Linked DNA regions of Blastococcus saxobsidens DD2. The main gene of each other region encodes a partner of the protein of the gene in region 2 in a complex. Links are inferred from orthologs where the notes say so. Each region holds a gene or a part of one and is shown on either strand. Other genes may lie near its edges.

Region 1 (3,982 bases), 970 kb from region 2 along the record:
GCGCGGAGGAAGGCGGCGCGTGCGGTGGCGAGCATCCGCGCCCGCTCCGCCGCGCAGAGGTAGCCGGCGTCGATCTGCTCGTCGAGCACGGTGGCGTAACGCGCGAAGTAGCGCGCCACGCTCCCGTAGCGCTGCCGGAGTTCGTCGGCGGTGAACGGCGTACTACCGGCTGCGGGCGAACGTCACGGCACAGGCGGAGGGGGATCGCGACGTCCTCCGGTACGACCTACACCGACGTACGGCCGCTGCACCGCGTCGCCGGCGAGCTGGTTCAGGGCCAGCCAGTTGCCGACGCCGGACACCGCGACGGTCACGTCGTAGACCCCGCGCCCGGAGCGGGGTCGACGTTGAACCCTTCGGCCACCAGCGTGTCGACGAACCACGCACTCTGGCTGACGCCCGCGAGGATGGCGGAACGGAAGCGGGGCAGGGGCGCCGCTCCGTCGGCGGGTGGCCCCGAGCGCGCGAGCATCCGCCCGAAGTCGCGGACGACGACCTGGCCGACCCCCTGCGCGGTGACCGGTACGCCGGCGGCGACACCTGTCTCGCACTGCACCCGGGCGTAGCAGAGCCCGTGCTCGGCGAGGAACCCCAGGCCGAGGCCGTCCGGGTAGCGAGCGCCGGTCGGGGTGCTGTCTGCGGACCCGAGGGAGAACTGCTCGAGGCTGAGCAGCACCACCGGGCGGCCACGGTTCTCGACCTCGACGAGGACGACGTCCCGCCGGTGGGCGTCCCGGGGCGTGATCAGCTCGAACTGGGCCTCGTAGCAGTAGCGCCCCTGCGCGTCCGTGGGCAGCGCGGCGAGGCCGGCGATGCGCTCCCGCGGGTCCACCTCCCCGTGCACCACCCCGGTGGTGCGCTCCCATGCCTGCTCGCCGACCCGGAGCGCGACGGTCGTGGAGTCGACCGAGGTGATGGCCGACACCAGCCACCGGCCGCCGTGGCCCGCGGCGTCGGTGGGAGGGCTGGGCGGACGGGGCGCCGTCACGGACAGGGGCCCCGTCTCAGGCGTGGGCGGCGTCGAACTGGCGGAGCTCCTTCTTCAGTTCGGTGAGCTCGTCGCGGAGCCGGGCGGCCACCTCGAACTGCAGCTCGCGGGCGGCGGCGAGCATCTGCTCGTTCATGGTCGTGATCATGTCGGCCAGCTCGGCCCGCGGGAGGCCCTGCACGTCGATCGCCCCGGCCTTGGCCCTGCTCTTCGACGACAGGCCCGGCACCGGCGCCTTGCCGCGGGACTGCTGCCGGCCGGAGCCGCCGATCAGCTCGGTGGACTCCGAGTCCTCCGCCTCGCGGTAGATGCCTTCCAGGATGTCCACGATCTTCTTCCGCAGCGGCTGCGGGTCGACGCCGCGCTCCTTGTTGTAGGCCATCTGCTTCTCGCGCCGCCGATTCGTCTCCTCGATCGCCTGCGCCATCGACGGGGTGATCTTGTCGGCGTACATGTGCACCTGGCCGGACACGTTCCGCGCGGCCCGGCCGATGGTCTGGATCAGCGATTTGCCCGACCGGAGGAAGCCCTCCTTGTCGGCGTCGAGGATGGCCACCAGGGAGACCTCCGGGAGGTCCAGCCCCTCGCGCAGCAGGTTGATGCCGACGAGCACGTCGTACTCGCCCTGCCGCAGCTCCCGCAGCAGCTCCACCCGGCGCAGCGTGTCCACCTCCGAGTGCAGGTAGCGCACCTTGATGCCGAGCTCGAGCAGGTAGTCGGTGAGGTCCTCGGCCATCTTCTTGGTGAGCGTGGTGACCAGGACCCGCTCGTCCTTCTCGGTGCGCAGCCGGATCTCGTGCACCAGGTCGTCGATCTGGCCCTTGGTCGGCTTGACGACCACCTCCGGGTCGATCAGTCCGGTGGGCCGGATGACCTGTTCGACGACCTCCCCGCCGGTACGGCCCAGCTCGTAGTCCCCGGGCGTGGCGGACAGGTAGACCGTCTGCTTGATCCGGTCGGTGAACTCCTCCCAGCGCAGCGGGCGGTTGTCCATCGCCGAGGGCAGCCGGAAGCCGTGCTCGACCAGCGTCCGCTTGCGGCTCATGTCGCCCTCGTACATGCCGCCGATCTGCGGCACGGTCACGTGCGACTCGTCGATGACGAGGAGGAAGTCGTCGGGGAAGTAGTCGATGAGACATGCGCCGGCGCTGCCGGGTGCACGGCCGTCGATGTGCCGCGAGTAGTTCTCGATGCCGGAGCAGAAGCCGACCTGGCGCATCATCTCGATGTCATAGGTGGTGCGCATGCGCAGCCGCTGGGCCTCCAGCAGTTTGCCCTGCCTGTCCAGCTCGGCCAGCCGCTGCTCCAGCTCGGCCTCGATGCCACGGATCGCCCGCTCCATGCGGTCGGGCCCGGCGACGTAGTGGCTGGCCGGGAACACGAACAGCTCCTCGACCTCCCGGACGACCTCCCCCGTCAGCGGGTGCAGGTAGTAGAGCCGCTCCACCTCGTCGCCGAACATCTCGATCCGGACGGCGAGCTCCTCGTAGACCGGGAAGACCTCGATGGTGTCGCCGCGCACCCGGAAGGTGCCCCGGGTGAACGACAGGTCGTTGCGCGTGTACTGCTCGGTGACCAGGGTGCGCAGCAGCTCGTCGCGGTCGCGGTCCTCCCCCACCGAGATCCGCAGCGCCCGCTCGACGTACTCCTCCGGCGTGCCCAGGCCGTAGATGCAGGAGACGGTGGACACCACCACCACGTCGCGGCGGGTGAGCAGGCTGTTCGTGGCCGAGTGCCGCAGCCGCTCGACCTCCTCGTTGACCGAGGAGTCCTTCTCGATGTAGGTGTCGGTCTGCGGGACGTACGCCTCGGGCTGGTAGTAGTCGTAGTACGAGACGAAGTACTCGACCGCCGCATCGGGCAGCAGCTCGCGGAACTCGTTGGCCAGCTGGGCGGCGAGGGTCTTGTTCGGCGCCATCACCAGCGTCGGACGCTGCACCTGCTCGATCAGCCAGGCCGTCGTCGCCGACTTCCCGGTGCCGGTGGCGCCGAGCAGGACGACGTCCTGCTCACCGGCGTCGACCCGCTCGGCGAGGGCCTTGATCGCCGCCGGCTGGTCGCCGGCGGGCTGGAACTCGCTGACGACGCGGAAGTGCCCCTGGGTGGGCCGGAGATCGGTGGTCGTGCGCACGACGACGACGGTACGTCGGCGGTGTGACAGAACGCGTCGCGAGCGTTCCCCGCGACCGATGGGGCGGTCGGCGCGGGAGCGGCAGGGCGGATACTTGTCTCCTCCGCCGGGCACCCCTAGCGTGCCTGGTCGCAGGAGCGGTTCCGCCGAGGACCAGCGCCACCCGGGATCCCGGGCGAGGTCGGCCCCCGGCGCACCGGCGTCCCGGTCCTCCCACCGGGACGCCGGCTCCCGCGTCGCCCCCGGGCGTCCGGGCACCCGGGAACATCCCGGCCGGACCTGCGCACGACGCCCCCTGCGGCCCGCCGCGGGGGCGTCGTCGGCTCCGGGGTCCCCGGCCGCCGGGCGGGCCGTCTCACAGGCCGTGGAGGTGTGGCAGCGGGCGGACGCGGGCAACGGGAGACTGACGTCCGTCCCGACCCGGTCGCAGCAGCACGCGCGCCCGCGTCACCGCCCCGTAGCCCTCGGGGCGCCCCGCGCAGGAGGAACTCCCCACGATGACCCAGGTATGGCCCGGCAGTGCCTATCCCCTCGGCGCCACGTACGACGGCACCGGGACCAACTTCGCGATCTTCAGCGAGGTGGCCGAGAAGGTCGAGCTGTGCCTGTTCGACGACGAGGGCAACGAGGAGCGCATCCGCCTGCCGGAGATGGACGGGTACGTGTGGCACGCCTTCCTGCCCGGGATCCACCCCGGCCAGAAGTACGGCTACCGCGTGCACGGGCCCTACGACCCCGAGCAGGGCCTGCGCTGCAACCCCAGCAAGCTCCTCCTGGACCCCTACGCCAAGGCGATCGACGGCCAGGTCGCCTGGCATCCCTCGGTCTTCGGCTACGACTTCGAGACCAAGGAGCGCAACGAC
Region 2 (4,068 bases):
AGCGAACTCGCCGCCTCGCGCGCCGCCCGCCAGCCCAAGACCGTGCTCCCCACCGAGGGCACGCTCACCACCTGTTTCTGCCGGCGCTGGGGCACGATGCACTACGGCCTCGACATCGCCGCCCCGCTGGGCACGCCCATCCGCGCGGCCACCGACGGCGTCGTCGTGCGGGCCGGCCGGGCGTCGGGCTACGGCAACGCCGTCTACATCCAGGACCCCGACGGCAACGTGCACATCTACGGGCACATGCGCTACTACAGCGTCTCCGAGGGCGATCTCGTCACCGCCGGCGACCAGATCGCCAAGGTCGGCAACGAGGGCCAGTCCACCGGTCCGCACCTGCACTACGAGATCCACCGCGGCGGCATGGACGGGCGCCCCACGGACCCGGCGAAGTACCTCGCGGAGCGCGGGGTATCCATCTAATTGATCGGGCTCCGCCCGATCGACCGCGGCCATACCTTTCGTCGGCCTCCGGCCGACACCGCTTCCAGGTGCCGTCCCGACATGCGTTGAGCCGTTTCTGCCACGCTCGTCGGGAGCCCTCCGGGCCCCGCTCCTCGGCGGCACCTCGCAGGCGGCTCGCCTCGCGATCCGCGACTCCACACCGTTCCCCGCTTGCTTGCCGCGGCTTCCTGACCTTCGTCGGGGACCCTCCGGGCCCCGCTCCTCAGGTCAGAGTTTGACGAGCGGGGCGTACCGGAGGACGAGGCGCTTGGTGCCGCCGGAGCCGAAGTCGACCGTGGCCTGGGCCTTGTCGCCCACGCCGGTCACCTCGACCACCGTGCCCAGCCCGAAGGCGTCGTGGCTCACCCGGTCGCCGACCTCCACGGAGATCACCTGCCGGTTGCCGGCCCCGCCGCGCAGACCGCCCGTGGAGAGCCCGGTGGCCGCCACCCGCGTCTGCGCCGACCGGTAACCGGTCGACGGCGCCGGGGCCGGGTCGGTGCGGGCCCAGTGCACGGTCTCGGCCGGGAGCTCGTCGAGGAACCGCGACGGCGGGTTGTAGGCCGGCTGCCCCCAGCTGGTTCGCACCGTCGCCCGCGAGATGAACAGCCGCTGCCGCGCCCGGGTGATCCCCACGTAGGCCAGCCGGCGCTCCTCCTCCAGCTCCCGCGGGTCGCCGAGCGCGCGCAGGTGCGGGAAGACGCCGTCCTCCATACCGGTCACGAACACGACCGGGAACTCCAGCCCCTTGGCGGTGTGCAGGGTCATCAGCGTCACCACGCCGGCTGTGTCCTCCCCGGGTCCCCCGGGACCTGGGATCTGGTCGGCGTCGGCCACCAGGGAGACCTGCTCCAGGAAGTCGGTGACCGTGCCCCCCGGGCTCGCGGCCTCGAACTCGGCGGCCACCGAGATGAGCTCGTTGAGGTTGTCGACCCGCCCCTCGTCCTGCGGATCGGTGCTGGCCTGCAGCTCGGCCAGGTAGCCGGTGCGGTCGAGGATGCTCTCCAGGAGCGCGGCCGGACCCGAGCCGGTCTCGACCAGCTGCTCGAACTCCTCGAGCAGCGAGACGAACTCCTGCAAGGCCTTCAGGGAGCGCGTCGCGAGGTCGGGCACCTCGGCACACCGCCGCAGCGCCGTGCCGAACGCGATCCGCTCCCGGTCGGCGAAGGACTCGATGCACGACTCGGCCTTGTCGCCGATACCCCGCTTGGGCACGTTGATGATCCGGCGCAGGCTCACCACGTCGGCCGGGTTGGCCACCAGCTTCAGGTAGGCCAGCGCGTCGCGGACCTCCTTGCGCTCGTAGAACCGCACCCCGCCGACGACCTTGTAGGGCATGCCGACGCGGATGAAGACCTCTTCGAACACCCGCGAGGCGTTGTTCGTGCGGTAGAAGACCGCGATGTCGGCAGGCCTGGCCGTGCCCTCGTCGACCAGGGCATCGATCTGCTCGGCGACCCAGGCGGCCTCGTCGTGCTCGTTGTCGGCGACGTAGCCCTCGATCAGCTCGCCGTCGCCCGAGTCCGTCCACAGGTTCTTGGGACGGCGGCCGGTGTTCTTGGAGATGACCTGGTTGGCCGCCTTGAGGATCCGCTGGGTGGAGCGGTAGTTCTGCTCCAGCAGGATCGTCGTGGCCTGCGGGTAGTCGCGCTCGAACTCGTCGATGTTGCGGATCGTCGCGCCGCGGAAGGCGTAGATCGACTGGTCGGCGTCACCGACGACGCACAGCTCGGCCTGCGGCACCGGGCCCTCGCCGGTGCCGGTGAGTTCCCGGACCAGCATGTATTGGGCGTGGTTCGTGTCCTGGTATTCGTCGACGAGCACGTGGCGGAACCGGCGGCGGTAGTGCTCCGCGACGTCGGGGAACGCCTGCAGGAGGTGGACCGTCGTCATGATCAGGTCGTCGAAGTCCATGGCGTGCGCCTCGCGCAACCGCCGCTGGTAGAGCGTGTACGCGTCCTTGAGCACCCGCTCCGGCGGGGTCTGCGGCGAGAACGCGTCCTCGTCGACCAGCTCGTTCTTCAGGTTCGACACCTGGTTGGCGAGGCTGCGCCCCGGGAAGCGCTTGGCGTGCAGGTCCAGGTCGCGGGCGACCATCGTCATCAGCCGGATCGAGTCGCCCTGGTCGTAGATGGTGAACGACGACTTCATGCCCAGCTTGGCCGCCTCGGCGCGCAGGATGCGCACGCACATCGAGTGGAACGTCGACACCCACATCGATCGCGCCCGCGGCCCGACCAGAGCGGCGACGCGCTCCTTCATCTCGCCGGCGGCCTTGTTGGTGAAGGTGATCGCCAGGATCTCCCCCGGCTGCACCCCGCGGGCGCCCAGCAGGTAGGCGATCCGGTGCGTGAGCACCCGGGTCTTCCCGGATCCGGCGCCGGCGACGATCAGCAGCGGGCTGCCCTCGTGGACGACGGCGTCCCGCTGGGGGCCGTTGAGGCCGGCCAGCATCCGGTCCAGCTCCCGCCCCAGCGAGCCGGGTGCGGAGCGCGGCAGGGCGGCGGTGCCGGGGAGGGACTGCTGGAGGCTGCTCAACACTGCTCCGCAGGGGGACCGGAAGCCTTCGGCGCACTCAACACTGCTCCGCAGGGGAACCGGAAGCCTTCGGCGCGTTCACCGCATCACTGTAAGCCGGACGGGTGACGGTCCCGGCGGGCGCGGAACCGCGTGCACCACCCGTCCCACCGCCGCGGCCGTGGCGCGCCCCGACCGCGGTGTGGCAGACTCCGTTCCGTGCCCGCCACGGTCAGTTTTTACTACGGTCACCGGGATCCGGTGTCCGTCACCGCCGGCTGAGCACACGCCGCAACAGACGCCCCGGGCCCGAGAAGCCCGGGGCGTTTCTCGTTTCTGGGGTCTCGGGTCCACGACTTGCCGAGGACACCCTGATGAGCACCCTCACCGTCCCCCCTGCCGCCGGCCCGACGGCGCCGCAGGACCCCGCCGAGCGGATCGGCGAACTGCGCGGCGCGATCGACGCCTGCGACGCCGAGATCATCGAACTCGTGCGCCGCCGCCTGGAGATCTCCCAGGAGATCGGCGCCCTGCGCTCCGCCTCCGGCGGCACCCGCCTCTCGCTCGCCCGGGAGCAGCAGGTGCTGTCCCGCTTCCGCGCCGAGCTCGGCCCCGACGGCGCGGCGCTGGGGATGATGCTGCTGCGCCAGGGGCGCGGCCGGCTCTGAAGCAGGACCTCGCTCAGGGGCCGCTGCGCCAGACCTGGGAGTCGTCGTCGCCCATCGCGGCCACCTCGAACACCCGGCCCGGGCAGGCCTCGTGAGCCTCGTCCGCCAGGTCCTTGCCGAGGTCCAGCGCCGCGTCGAGGTCGGCCGCCGCGCACTCGGTGGTCACCCGCAGCACTGCCCGGTCCGGCTCGCGCCACAGGCGCAGCTCCGGGTCGTCGGGCCGGAGCACCGTGCGGAGGGCGTCGATCGCGGCGTCGTCCAGCGGAGCCGAGGAGCGGAGCGCGACGGAAAGGGTGTACTCGGGCACCACGCGAGTCTGCGCGACCACGGTCGTGCCGCCGCACCCGCCCCGACCCCGGCCCGCGCATAGGCTCCGCCGGGTGAGTTCCCCGTTCCAGCCCCCGTCCGGTCCCGCCGAGCACGTCGAACGCGTGCT

The links.
Region 1: the proteins of pcrA (region 2) and uvrB are in contact, whole or in part, in a crystal structure (PDB 7EGT), measured with the Thermus thermophilus proteins. The link is inferred for Blastococcus saxobsidens DD2 from one-to-one orthologs. Residues at the interface, in WP_096412145.1 of Thermus thermophilus: His654, Arg656, Phe657, Gln666, Asp668, Glu669, Lys680, Arg681, Leu682, Ser683, Lys685, Tyr686, Ala687; in WP_096411307.1 of Thermus thermophilus: Glu23, Leu25, Arg26, Asp27, Gly28, Glu29, Arg30, Phe31, Arg55, Glu326, Asp327, Phe328, Glu379, Ser382, Gln383, His398, Gly400, Arg401.

Annotation. Positions count from the first base shown.
Region 1 is NC_016943.1:3,126,464-3,130,445, forward strand. What follows is about bases 563-3,521. They hold uvrB (excinuclease ABC subunit UvrB), read right to left. Parts: upstream 3,120-3,521; coding sequence 1,005-3,119; downstream 563-1,004. Other genes in these bases: BLASA_RS14820 (hypothetical protein), read right to left, coding at 563-988. Outside these bases: more of BLASA_RS14820, read right to left, coding at 311-562; glycogen debranching protein GlgX, read left to right, coding at 3,617-3,982. UniProt on the Escherichia coli protein: The UvrABC repair system catalyzes the recognition and processing of DNA lesions. A damage recognition complex composed of 2 UvrA and 2 UvrB subunits scans DNA for abnormalities.
Region 2 is NC_016943.1:4,095,053-4,099,120, forward strand. Bases 331-3,375 are described here. They hold pcrA (DNA helicase PcrA), read right to left. Parts: upstream 2,986-3,375; coding sequence 676-2,985; downstream 331-675. Other genes in these bases: BLASA_RS19315 (M23 family metallopeptidase), read left to right, coding at 331-426; BLASA_RS19325 (chorismate mutase), read left to right, coding at 3,339-3,375. Also shown: more of BLASA_RS19315, read left to right, coding at 1-330; more of BLASA_RS19325, read left to right, coding at 3,376-3,632; BLASA_RS19330 (hypothetical protein), read right to left, coding at 3,646-3,939; BLASA_RS19335 (PIG-L deacetylase family protein), read left to right, coding at 4,013-4,068. UniProt on the Escherichia coli protein: A helicase with DNA-dependent ATPase activity. Unwinds DNA duplexes with 3'-5' polarity. Translocates on single-stranded DNA with 3'-5' polarity. Initiates unwinding more efficiently from a nicked substrate than double-stranded DNA.